One region of the Motilibacter aurantiacus genome, then DNA from elsewhere that is predicted to be linked to it. Evidence: riboswitches for the same ligand, from Rfam matches in the RefSeq annotation. Region 1 holds a riboswitch; each other region holds the start of a gene.
The links. A riboswitch is a leader RNA that binds a small molecule or an ion and turns the genes downstream of it on or off. The one in region 1 is predicted to bind thiamine pyrophosphate.
Positions count from the first base shown of each region.

Region 2: another riboswitch for thiamine pyrophosphate. It lies ahead of thiO (glycine oxidase ThiO); the one in region 1 lies ahead of thiM (hydroxyethylthiazole kinase).
Region 3: another riboswitch for thiamine pyrophosphate. It lies ahead of G9H72_RS10680 (ECF transporter S component); the one in region 1 lies ahead of thiM (hydroxyethylthiazole kinase).

Region 1 is NZ_JAANNO010000002.1:297,336-301,188, reverse strand. Features, by position in the region: gene ilvC (ketol-acid reductoisomerase) at 1-81, shown strand, start outside; gene G9H72_RS22805 (sensor domain-containing diguanylate cyclase) at 221-1,279, shown strand; TPP riboswitch at 1,476-1,551, shown strand; gene thiM (hydroxyethylthiazole kinase) at 1,640-2,467, shown strand; gene thiE (thiamine phosphate synthase) at 2,464-3,111, shown strand; gene thiD (bifunctional hydroxymethylpyrimidine kinase/phosphomethylpyrimidine kinase) at 3,108-3,853, shown strand, end outside.
Region 2 is NZ_JAANNO010000001.1:199,322-203,174, reverse strand. Features, by position in the region: gene thiS (sulfur carrier protein ThiS) at 1-104, opposite strand, end outside; gene thiO (glycine oxidase ThiO) at 113-1,285, opposite strand; TPP riboswitch at 1,276-1,389, opposite strand; gene G9H72_RS00950 (sensor domain-containing protein) at 1,510-3,717, shown strand; gene G9H72_RS00945 (tetratricopeptide repeat protein) at 3,798-3,853, opposite strand, start outside.
Region 3 is NZ_JAANNO010000005.1:83,443-87,295, forward strand. Features, by position in the region: gene G9H72_RS10670 (methyl-accepting chemotaxis protein) at 1-56, opposite strand, end outside; gene G9H72_RS10675 (putative bifunctional diguanylate cyclase/phosphodiesterase) at 155-2,347, opposite strand; TPP riboswitch at 2,398-2,504, shown strand; gene G9H72_RS10680 (ECF transporter S component) at 2,604-3,362, shown strand; gene G9H72_RS10685 (ABC transporter ATP-binding protein) at 3,365-3,853, shown strand, end outside.

The sequences.
Region 1 (3,853 bases):
ACCGGCCGTGAGTTGCGCAAGCTCATGAGCTGGGTCAAGTCGTCCGACGACGACTACACCGAGGGCTCCGCGGCTCGCTGACCAGGGCGAAGACCGCGGAACGCGGGGGAGCACGCCCACAAGGCGTGCTCCCCCGCGCTGCGTTCGGGGCTGCGGCCATCCGGTGTCCCGCTATTGGCCAAGCATTTGCCTCCCCGATCTGGTTCGTTCGCTCTAGGCTGTGCCCGCTCGCAAGGACTTCCTCGCCGCAGCCGCCGGCGGTTCCGGTGATCCGACGGCGGAGGCCCGACAGCAGGACGAAGGGGCGGACGGTCGCGGGATGGTCGCGCAGGGGGTGCCGGTGGCATGGGGACGTCCCGCGCCGAGCGAGGCGCGCACGCTCGCCCAGGCCTGCCTTTTCGCCGCCGTGGTCTGCCTGGGGAACGCGGCGATGCCGTTCAGCGCCACCGCTCCCACCGGGCTCGCGGTGACCCTGGGCGGCGCCGGCCTGGCGGCCGCGGCGGCGCTGCGCCGGTGCAGCGACGTCGTCCCCGCCATCGTCCTGCACACCGTGCTGGCGCTGGTCTCGGTGATGGTCAGCGTCTGCATCGCCTGCTCCACCACCCCCGCCGGCACCGTCGTCACGGCCTTCGGCTACGTCTGGATCGCCCTGTTCACGGCATGGTTCCACTCCCGGCGGGGGGCACTGGCCCACCTCGCGGTGATGGCCGGCGGCTTCGCGGCCGGGCTGGGGGTGTGCGACGCGCCCTCCGCCCTGCAGACGTGGGGGTTCGTCACCGTCTCGGTCGGCGGGGTCGCGCTGGTCCTGCAGTCGCTCGTCGAGCGGCTGCGGCGGCAGGCCGACCGTGACCAGCTGACCGGGCTGCTCAACCGGGTCGCCTTCGCCGGTGCGGCCGAGCGGCTCATGGGCTGCGCGCTGCGGCGCGGGGAGCCGCTGACCCTGGCCGTGCTGGACCTCGACGACTTCAAGGGCGTCAACGACCGCGACGGCCACGCCGTGGGCGACCGCGTCCTCGCCGGGCTGGCGGCGGCCTGGAGCGGGGCGCTGCGCCGGTCCGACGTCCTGGGCCGCTACGGGGGCGACGAGTTCGTGCTGCTGATGCCGGACACCGCCGAGGGCGACTCGGTCGAGGTTCTCCAGCGGCTGCGCGACGCGCTGCCGGGCGCGCGCTGGACCGCCGGGGTCGCGCAGTGGCAGGGCGAGGGGCTCGCCGAGTGGATCGCCCGCGCGGACGGCGACCTCTACGCCCACAAGCGCCGCCGCGTACGCGCGAGCTGAGCCGGCACGGGCCGCCACGTCCCACAGGCGCCGGCGCCGGCGAGCGCGCCCGGCGCGAGCACCTCGGCCCTCTGAGCACCACCTCTGCACCTCCGCAGCGGTGCAGAGGTGGGGCTGAGGGCCCCGAGGACGGCGTCGCCGCGGACGGCCCGGCGCGGGCGCAGCGGATGGCGGTAGCGTGACCGGGCAAGCAGTCGGCCGGGGTGCCCCTCTCCGAGGGGCTGAGAGCACACCCGCCGAACCTGATCCGGGTCATGCCGGCGCAGGGAGCCCGACGCGCGCGCCGCCCCCGGTGCGCCTTTGGCTCTCCCGCAGGCGGGAGGGAACGTCACCGTGAACGCACCACAGTCATCGATCGGCCTGCCCGACGTCGTCCGCGCGCTGGACGCCGTGCGGGCGGGCGCCCCGCTCGTGCAGAGCATCACCAACTACGTCTCCATGGACATCGCCGCCAACGCGGTCCTCGCCGTGGGCGCCTCGCCGGCGATGGTCCACGACCCGAGCGAGGCGGGCGAGTTCGCCGGTATCGCTGCCGCGCTCTCGGTCAACATCGGCACGCCGTCCCCGCGCTGGGCCGAGGGGATGGCGCTGGCCGCGGAGGCGGCGGTCGCCGCCGGGCGCCCGTGGGTGCTCGACCCCGTCGCGGTGGGCGCGACCGCGCTGCGCAACGAGCTCAGCGCCGACCTGCTGACCCGGCGGCCCACCGTCGTCCGGGCCAACGCGAGCGAGGTCCTGGCCCTGGCCGCCCTGGCGGGGGTGGACGCCCGGCGCAGCGCCGGCAAGGGGGTCGACTCCGGGGACGCCGTCGAGGACGCCGTCGGGGCGGCTCGCGGGCTGGCCGCCCAGCGGGGCTGCGTGGTCGTCTGTACCGGGGAGGTCGACGTCGTCACCGACGGCGACCGCGTGGTGCGGGTCGAGGGCGGCTCCGCCCTGCTCCCGCGGGTCACCGCCGTCGGCTGCTCGCTCACCGCGGTCACCGCGGCGTTCCTGGCCGTCGAGCCCGACCCGCTGGTGGCCGCCGTCGCCGCCTGCGCGGTCTTCGCCGCCGCCGGCACCCGTGCGGGCCGCGACGCGCGGGGGCCGGCCTCCCTGCGTACCGCCCTCCTCGACGAGCTGTGGGCCCTCGACGCCGCCGGCCTGGCCGACGGCGCCCTCGTCCGCGCCGAGCAGCCCGGAGCCAGCGCATGACCCCGGACCTGCGCGTCTACCTGGTGACCGACCCGGGCCTCGGCGGCGCCCGCCCGGTGGAGCACACCGTCGCGGCCGCGGTGGAGGGTGGGGTGACGATCGTGCAGCTGCGTGACAAGACGGCCGGCCCGGCGGCGCTCGAAGCGGTCGCCCGGCGACTGCTCGCCGTCCTGCAGGGCACCGGCGTGCCGCTCGTCGTCAACGACGACGTCGAGGTCGCGCGGGCGCTCGGCCTCGGCGCGCACGTGGGCGGGGCCGACGCCGCCCCTGTCGACGCGCGCGCGGCGCTCGGGCCGGGGGTGCCGCTCGGGGTGAGCACGTACGCCGGGCGCGACCTGCTGCCCGGTGAGGAGGAGGCGCTCGACTACGTCGCGGTGGGCCCGGTGTGGGGGACCGCCACCAAGCCCGACGCCGGGCCGGGCATCGGGCTCGAAGCCGTCACCCGTGCCGCCGGACGGAACCGGCTGCCGGTCGTGGCGATCGGGGGCATCGACGCGGCCCGAGCGGGCGAGGCCGTCACGGCCGGGGCCGCCGGCGTCGCCGTGGTGTCCGCGGTGATGGCGGCGGCCGACCCGCGCGCCGCGGCCCGCGCCGTGCGCGAGTCCGTGGACGCGGCGCTGGCGGCCAGGGAGGAGGGCCGATGACGGCGGCCATCGTGCTGTCGGTGGCCGGCTCGGACCCCTCGGGCGGCGCCGGCATCCAGGCCGACCTCAAGGCGTTCTCGGCCATGGGGGCGTACGGCGGGGCGGTGCTCACCGCACTGACGGCGCAGAGCACCCGGGGTGTGACCGGAGTGCTCCCCGTCCCGGCGGAGTTCGTGACCGCCCAGCTGGACGCGGTGCTCGACGACCTCGACGTCCGGGCGGTCAAGGTCGGCATGCTCGGCGGCGCCGACGTGGTGGCCGCGGTCGCGGAGGCCTTCGTCCGGCACGAGGTGCCCCAGGTCGTCGTGGACCCGGTGATGGTGGCGACGAGCGGGGACCGGCTCGTCGACGAGGCGACGGTGGACGCGATCCGCGAGCTGCTGGTGCCGCTCGCGACGGTCCTCACCCCGAACCTGCCCGAGGCCGCGACGCTGCTGCGCCGGCCCTCGATCGAGGAGGACGAGATGCAAGATGCAGGAAACGCACTTCGCCAGATGGGCTCTTCGGCCGTTCTGGTCAAGGGTGGGCACCTCGCAGGCCCGTCCAGCACCGACGTCCTCGTCGACGCGGACGGCGTCCTGGAGCTGACCGCGGCCCGGGTCGACACCCGCAACACGCACGGCACCGGCTGCACGCTCTCCTCCGCCATCGCCGCCGGCCTGGCGCTGGGCATGCCGATGCGCGAGGCGGTGCAGCGGTCGAAGGACTACCTCACGGACGCGCTGCGGGCCGCGGACGGGCT
Region 2 (3,853 bases), on a different contig from region 1:
TCGCCGTTCACGGCCACGGCCACCCGGCGGGCCTCCGGCGCCGACCGACGGACCACCTGGGCGACCGTCGCGGCCTCGTCGACCGACGCCTGCTTCCCGTTCACGGAGACGATCACAGTGCCGCGACCTCCGGTTGCTCGTCGACTGCCTGGAACCTCTGGGGCGAGAACGGCGCTGCCGCCGCGGGGAAGGAGCCGGTGGCGAGCACCTCGGCGACCAGGTCCGCCGTCACCGGTGCCAGCAGCACCCCGTTGCGGTGGTGCCCGGTCGCCAGCACGAGCCCGGGCAGCGCCGAGGCGCCCAGCAGCGGCGCGTTGTCGGGAGTCCCCGGCCGCCAGCGGGCGAGCGTCTCGACCAGCTCGAGCTCCGAGACGCCGGGCACCATCTCGGCCGCGTCGTGCAGCAGGTCGTGCACGGCCCCGGCGGTGACCCGCCCGTCGAAGCCGAGCTCCTCCGACGTGGCCCCGACGACCAGGCGTCCGTCGGACTGCGGGACGAGGTAGGCCCCGCGGCCGCGCACCAGGCCGCGGACCGTGCCGCTGAGCAGCTGCTCCCCGCGCAGCCGCAGGACCTGCCCCTTGACCGGGCGGACCGGGACCGCGCCCGCCGGGACGCCGGGCAGCCGGCCGCTCCACGGCCCGAGGGCCAGCACGACGGCGCCGGCCCGGAGGAGGCGCCCGTCGCCGAGGCGTACGCCCACAGCCCGCCCGTCCTCGACGGCGAGCGCCGCGACCGGGGCACGCACCAGCTCCACCCCGGCGCCGTCCGCGGCGGCCAGCAGGGCCGCGTGCAGGGCGCGCGGGTCCACCGAGTAGTCCCCGTCGACCAGCACCCCGCCGCGCACCCGGGGCGTGAGGGCCGGCTCGCGCCGTCGGCAGGCGCCCGCCGTCAGCCGGACGGCGCTCAGCCCCAGCTCGCGGTGGAAGTCGTGCAGCGCCAGCAGCGCACGCAGGTCGTCCTCGTCGAACCCGACGAGGAGCGTGCCCGCCGTCCGCAGCCCCACGGGCAGCCCCCCGGCGCGCTCGACCTCCGCGACGAAGGCCGGGTAGCGCTCCAGGGAGAGCCGGGCGAGGGCGAGCAGCGCCTCCTCGCCGTACGCCGCCTCGGCCACGGGGGCGAGCATCCCGGCGGCGGCGTACGACGCGCCCGTGCCCGGGGCCTCGTCGACGACGCTGACCCGCAGGCCGCGCTGCGCGGTGCGCCAGGCGACGGCCAGCCCGACGAGGCCGCCGCCCGTGACGACGACGTCAGCGCCGTCGCTCGCGGCACGGGCAGGAACGGTCACGCGATGCTCCCTACGCCGGCATTACCCGGACAGGTTCCAACGGTCGGCGGCGCGTCGTAGCCGCCCTCTCAGCCCGGTCGTCCCGAGCTCCCGATCAGCGCCGCGGAGTCTATGCACCCGGCCGTCCGGGGCGGGGACCGGGAGGTCGACGCGGCCCGCGTGCCGCGGCCGGTGCCGTCTGGGCAGGCGCTCAAGCTCCAGGGGGACGTGCCGATCTCCCGCAGGTGACCCAGATCGAGCCGGTGTCGGCTCCTGCCGGCGGCCCTTCCGCGGTGTGGGCGGAGCCCACCCGCTCCGTCGCCGACTTCACCTCTGCGGCGCGGGCCACGCTCGAGCGGCTGCACGCCCAGCTCGGCATGGACATGTGGGCGGTGTCGCGCCGCGACGGCGAGGACTACGTGGTGCTGTCCGCGCTCGACACCGGCGGGGTGGGCGTCGCCGCCCACGACGTCCTGCCCTGGGACGACACCTTCTGCGCGGCGAGCATCGCCGGTGACGCGCCGCGCTTCGCCGTCGAGGTCGACGACGTCCCCGGGTGGGCGCACGCGCGGGCCGCCACCGGCCTGCCCTTCCACTCGTACCTGACCGTCCCGATGGCCGGCCCGGACGGGGAGCTGCTCGGCACCGTCTGCGCCGGGTCCCGCTCCCCGGTCGACCCGTCATTGGCCCTGCGCCTGCCCGACGTGGAGCTCGCCGCGGGGCTGCTCGGGACGCTGCTCGCGTACGAGGCCCGCCTCGAGCAGGAGGCGCGCCGCGCGCAGGTCGCGGAGGACGACGCCTGCCGGGACGCGATGACCCGGCTCGGGAACCGCCGGGCCTGGGACCGCGCGCTGGAGGCGGAGGAGGCCCGGGCCCGCCGCCTGGGGCTGACCGCGTCGGTCCTCGTGCTCGACCTCGACGGCCTGAAGGCGCTCAACGACAGCGGAGGGCACGCCGAGGGCGACGCCCTGCTCCAGCGCGCCGCCGACGTGCTGCGCCGCGAGTTCCGCGCCGACGACCTGGTCGCCCGGCTCGGTGGGGACGAGTTCGCCGTACTGCTGCCCGGTGCGACCGCGCCCGGCCTCGTCACCGTGGTCGACCGCCTCCGGCAGAGCCTCGACGACGCCGACGTCCGCGCCTCGATCGGCGCGGCCACCCGGCGAGCGTCCTCGGGCCTGGTCGAGGCGTGGCGCCAGGCGGACGCCGCGATGTACGCCGACAAGGCCGCTCGGGCCGCTGCTGCCGACGCCGGGGGCAGCTCGTCCGCCCCCCGCCGCTCCGGCTCGCGCCGGGCCGCCGGGCCGGAGCCCGTCGCCGGAGCCGAGCAGATCCTGCGTCTGCTGGACTCGGCGCGCCGCCAGCTCGGGATGGACGTCGCGGTCCTCGGCAGCCTTCAGGGCGACACCTGGTCGATCCGCCATCTCGCGGCCCGTGCCGGCGTCCCCGCACCGCACGGGTTCACCTGGGAGCGTGCCGGGTCCTACTGCCAGCGCGTCCTCGACGGGCGGCTGGCGCCCGTGGTCCCGGACGCCGCGGCGCACCCGGTCACCCGGGACCTGGCGATCACCGAGGCGCTGGGCATCGGCGCGTACGTCGGCGTGCCGGTCCGGCTGCGCGACGGCAGTGACTACGGGGTGCTGTGCGCCCTGTCGGCCGACGCCCAGCCGGAGCTGCGCCCCCGCGACGCGAGCGTGCTGGAGATCCTGGCGGAGGCGCTCGGGGAGCTGGTGACGCGGGACGAGGAGCAGGCCGCCGAGCGGCGCAGCGTGCTCGCGCGCCTCGACGAGCTGCGCCGGGCCGGTGGGCCCGTCCCCGTCTACCAGCCCATCGTCGAGCTCGCGCAGCTGCGGCTCGCGGGCGCCGAGGCGCTCAGCCGCTTCCCCTCGGGCCTGCCGGACCAGTGGTTCGCCGACGCCGCCCGTGTGGGGGCCGGCGAGCAGCTCGAGCACGCCGCCGTCCGCGCGGCGCTGGCCCACCGGCCGGCCGTCGGCGGGTTCCTGTCGATCAACGTCACGCCCTCGGTGGCCGCGTCACCGGGCCTGGCGCGCGCGCTGGAGGGGCAGCCGCTGGACACGTTGGTGCTCGAGCTCACCGAGCACGAGCGGGTGGACGACTACCGCGGCCTGCTGGAGCACCTCGCCCCGCTCCGGGCACGCGGGCTGCGCCTCGCCGTCGACGACGCGGGCGCCGGCTTCGCGAGCATGCGGCACGTGCTCGCGCTGTCACCGGAGTTCATCAAGCTGGACATGAGCCTCATCCGCGACGTGCACCTGGACCCGACCCGTCATGCGCTGGCCGCCGCCCTCACCACCTTCGCCCGGCACACCGGGGCGTTCCTGGTCGCGGAGGGCATCGAGACGGCGGAGGAGCTCGACTGCCTGCGCGCCCTCGGCGTCACGCACGGGCAGGGCTACTTCCTCGGCCGGCCGGGGTCGCTCGACGCCTCGGGCTGACCGGGCCAGCACGCCCGGGCGCGCTGCGGCCCCCGGGCGCCCTCCGGGGGCCGCAGCCTGCTCCGACGGGAGCGGCTGGGTCAGGCCGCCTGCCCGAGCGCCTGCGCCAGCCGCCGGTGCTCGGCCGCGTCCGCCG
Region 3 (3,853 bases), on a different contig from region 1:
TGGCCCGAGCCAGACGGCGTGACGGCCTCGGCCCGCCCCCCTCGGAACCACGACATCGCACTCTCCTCCTGCGTCCCGTCGCGCCACCCAGCGCGGCCCTCCCTCGCCTGATCGACCGGGACCGCCTCCAGCTGAGGCGTTCGGCGCTCCTGCGCTAGGCCCCGACGGCGGCAGCCCGCAGCTCGGCCAGCGGGCGCGGCGGCCCGACGTACGGCCCCTGGGCCCCGTCCACGCCAAGCCCGCGCAGGTACGCCGCCTCGTCGGCCGACGACACCCCGCCGGCCACCACCCGGCCGCCGAGCCGGCGGCCCAGCTCGACGATCGGCGGCAGCAGGCCGGCGCCGCCCTCCGGCCCGGCGAGCAGCCCGGGGTCGGTCCTGACCAGGGCCAGGGGCAGCCGCTGCAGCTCGAGCAGCGAGCAGCTCTGGGCGCCGAAGCCGGCCAGGGCGAAGCGGACGCCGAGCGCGGCGAGCGCCTCCAGCTCGTCCGTCACGGCGCCGGCCGCAGGCACCGCCGAGGCCCCCAGCTCGACCACGAGCGCGCCCGGCGGCAGGCCGGCGGCGTGCAGGGCGGCGCGCACGTCCGCGGCGAAGTGCCGGCTCTGCACGAAGGCGCCGCAGACGCCGACACCGACGTACGCGTCGGCGAGGGCCGGGTCGTCCCGGCGCGCCTCGGCGAGCGCCCGGCACGCCTCCTCCAACGCCCACCTGCCGAGCCGGGGCCCGAGCCCGGACGCCTCGACCTCGGGCAGCAGGCCCTCCACGCCGAGCCGGTCCAGCACCGGATGGTCCCAGCGCACGAGCGCGGAGACCCCGAGCAGCCGGCCGGTGGCCAGGCCCAGCACCGGGGCGAAGTCCAGGCGCAGCTCGTCCCGGTCCAGCGCGCCGCGCAGCGCCATGCGGAGCGCCGCCTCATCGGCCCGGCTCTCCCGCATCTGCGGGCGGTAGGCGAGGACCTCGGACCCGCCGCCGGCCTTCGCGGCGTACATCGCGATGTCGGCCGCGACGAGCAGGTCCTCGTCGAGGGGCAGCTCGGCGGCGAGCCCGACGCTCACCCCCAGCCGGGCGGTGCCGGACCCGGGCAGCTCCACCGGCACGGCCATCGCCGCCACCAGCCGCCGCCCGACCTCCAGCCCCGCCTCCTCCCCCGCGTCCGGCAGCAGCACGGCGAACTCGTCACCGCCCAGCCGGGCCACGGTCGCCCGGGCCCCCGCCGCGGCGACCAGCCGGCGAGCGGTCTCCTGCAGCGCCCGGTCGCCCTGCTCGTGGCCGAACCGGTCGTTCACCGGCTTGAAGCCGTCGACGTCGCAGTAGAGCACCGCGACGGCGCGCCCCTCGCCGCGCGCCCGCTGCAGCCGCTCGGTCAGCAGCCCGCGGTTGGCCAGCCCGGTGAGCTGGTCGTGCAGGGCCTGCTCGCGCAGCGCGCGCTCGAGCCGGCGTTGCTCGGTCACGTCGCGAGCGGTCACCACGACCCCGCCCAGGACCGGGTCGGCGCGGTGGTCGGCGACCAGCCACTCCATCTCCCGCCACCCGCCCGCGCCGTCGACGGCGCGCACGTGCAAGCTCGTGGGGCCCCCGCCGCCACCGAGGACGGCGCGCATGGTGGTGACCGCGGCCGCGAGGTCGTCGGGATGGACGTCGCGGGCCAGGGCCTCCTCGAACGCCAGCCCCACCATCTGCTCCGGGTGGCGGCCGTGCACCGAGCGGGCCGACGGGCTGGCGTAGGCCACCGTCCCGGAGGCGTCGAGCAGGACGGTCACGTCGGAGGCGTTCTCGACCAGGGCGGTGAACCGGCGCTCGTCATGCTCGCGCAGCTCGGCGCTGACCCGGCGCATCCTGGCCATGGCGTAGGCGGTCAGCTCTCCCAGGACGAGGACGATGAGCACGTAGTAGCCGAGCGAGGACGTCAGCAGGTGCCGCTCGCGGTCGTCGTCGGCCACGTCGTACAGCGGCAGCCAGTAGGCCGCCACGAGGACAGGGAGCACGGCCACGGTCGTGCCGCGGCGCTGCGTGGCGCCCACCCACAGGGTGAGCACGAGGAAGAAGATCGACGCGTCGTACGGGTTGGGGCTAGCCCAGTTGCCGAAGCCGATCAACGCGCTGGCGACCGGCACGATCACGAGCAGGTAGCGGTGCGGCCAGCGGTCCCAGGGCAGCTTCCAGATGAGCACCGTGAGGACGGTGACGAGGCCGGCCAGCGCGAACGTGTAGGAGCGTGACGGGCCGTGCAGCATCGTGGCCGCTGCCAAGCCCGTCGCCACCGCGCCCACGGCACCGAAGACCGCGGCGCCGCGGGCCGCGGCGACCCGCGGATCACGCGGCTCCCCCCGAGAGCCCACCCTGCTCATGACGGCCCCTATCGGCGGCCGCCGGGAGGTCCTGAGCTAGTGTTCGCGACGCAACACCGCAGGGGAGCGCTGCAGCGCTGAGAGTGTGGGCTTGACCCACAGACCCTCGAACCTGATCCGGGTCATGCCGGCGCAGGGAGTCGGTCCCACCTCGCGTCGGCCGGCGTGCCCGTCTCCCGGGCACGGCGGCCGGGCGCGGGCTCGTCAGTCGTCCATGCCCTCCCCTCCTCGGCTCGCACCGTAGGAGGGACCTTCCATGAGCCTCACGCTTCCGCCCGGCGGCGCCCGCCGCCTGCTCGACCCGGCGGTCGGCGCCGTCCTCGGCGCCGTCACGCTGCTGCTCGTCCTGGCGTACGACCAGCCTCGGTCGGCGGCGGTCGTCGCCGCCCTCGTGGTGGCCGTCGGCGCCGCGCTCGTCACCCACGGCGTGCGCACCCGCACGGCGACGGCCTGGCGCACCGTCGACATCGTCGTGGCCGCCGTCCTGGCCGTGGCCTGCGGCGTCGTCTTCTGGGCCTGGGCCTACCTCTGGGACGCGTTCAAGCCCGCCTTCGTCGCCTTCCCGCCCGGCCAGGCGCTGATCTACGGCATGTGGTTCCTCCCGTGCGCCCTCGTCCCGCTCATCGTGCGCCGGCCGGGCGCGGCGGTGTTCGCCGAGCTCGTCGCGGCCACGGTCGAATGGATGCTGTTCAGCCAGTTCGGCGCGGCCGTCGTGGTCTACGGGCTCGTCCAGGGGCTGCTCGCCGAGTGCGCCTTCGCCGCCACCGGCTACCGGCGCTGGACCCTCGGCACCGCGATGGCGGCCGGCGCGCTGGCGGGGGCCGGGGCCGCTCCCCTGGACTGGGTCTACTCCTACCCGCTGTGGTCGGTCGCCTGGAAGGCGGCCTACCTCGGGCTGGTGGTCGTGTCCGGCGCCGTGCTCACCGGCCTGCTCTCCTGGTACGCGGTGCGCGCCCTCGCGCCGACCGGTGCCCTCAGCGCGTTCGCGGCCGGCCGCGAGCGCGAGCTCGTCTGACCTTGGGCGCCGGGACCCCCCGGCCGGTCGCCGTCGAGGCGCGCGGCTGGGGCTGGCGGCACGCCGGGCGCAAGGCCTGGGCGCTGCGCGGCGTCGACCTGTCCGTCGCACCCGGCGAGCGCGTGCTGGTCCTCGGCCCGTCGGGGGCGGGCAAGAGCACGCTGCTCGCCGCCCTCGCGGGGGTGCTGGACCCGAGCACCGGCGAGGAGCAGGAGGGGGAGCTGCTGCTCGACGGCGTGCCCGCGCGGGAGGCGCGCGGCCGGGCCGGCCTGCTCATGCAGGACCCGCAGGCCCAGCTGGTCATGGCGCGCGCCGGGGACGACGTGGCCTTCGGGCTGGAGAACACGGCCGTCCCGGCGGGCCTCATCTGGCCCCGGGTGGACGCGGCGCTGGAGGCCGTGGGCTTCCCGTACGGCCGCGACCGGCCCACCGCGGCGCTGTCCGGCGGCGAGGCGCAGCGGCTGGCGCTCGCCGGGGCCGTCGCGATGGAG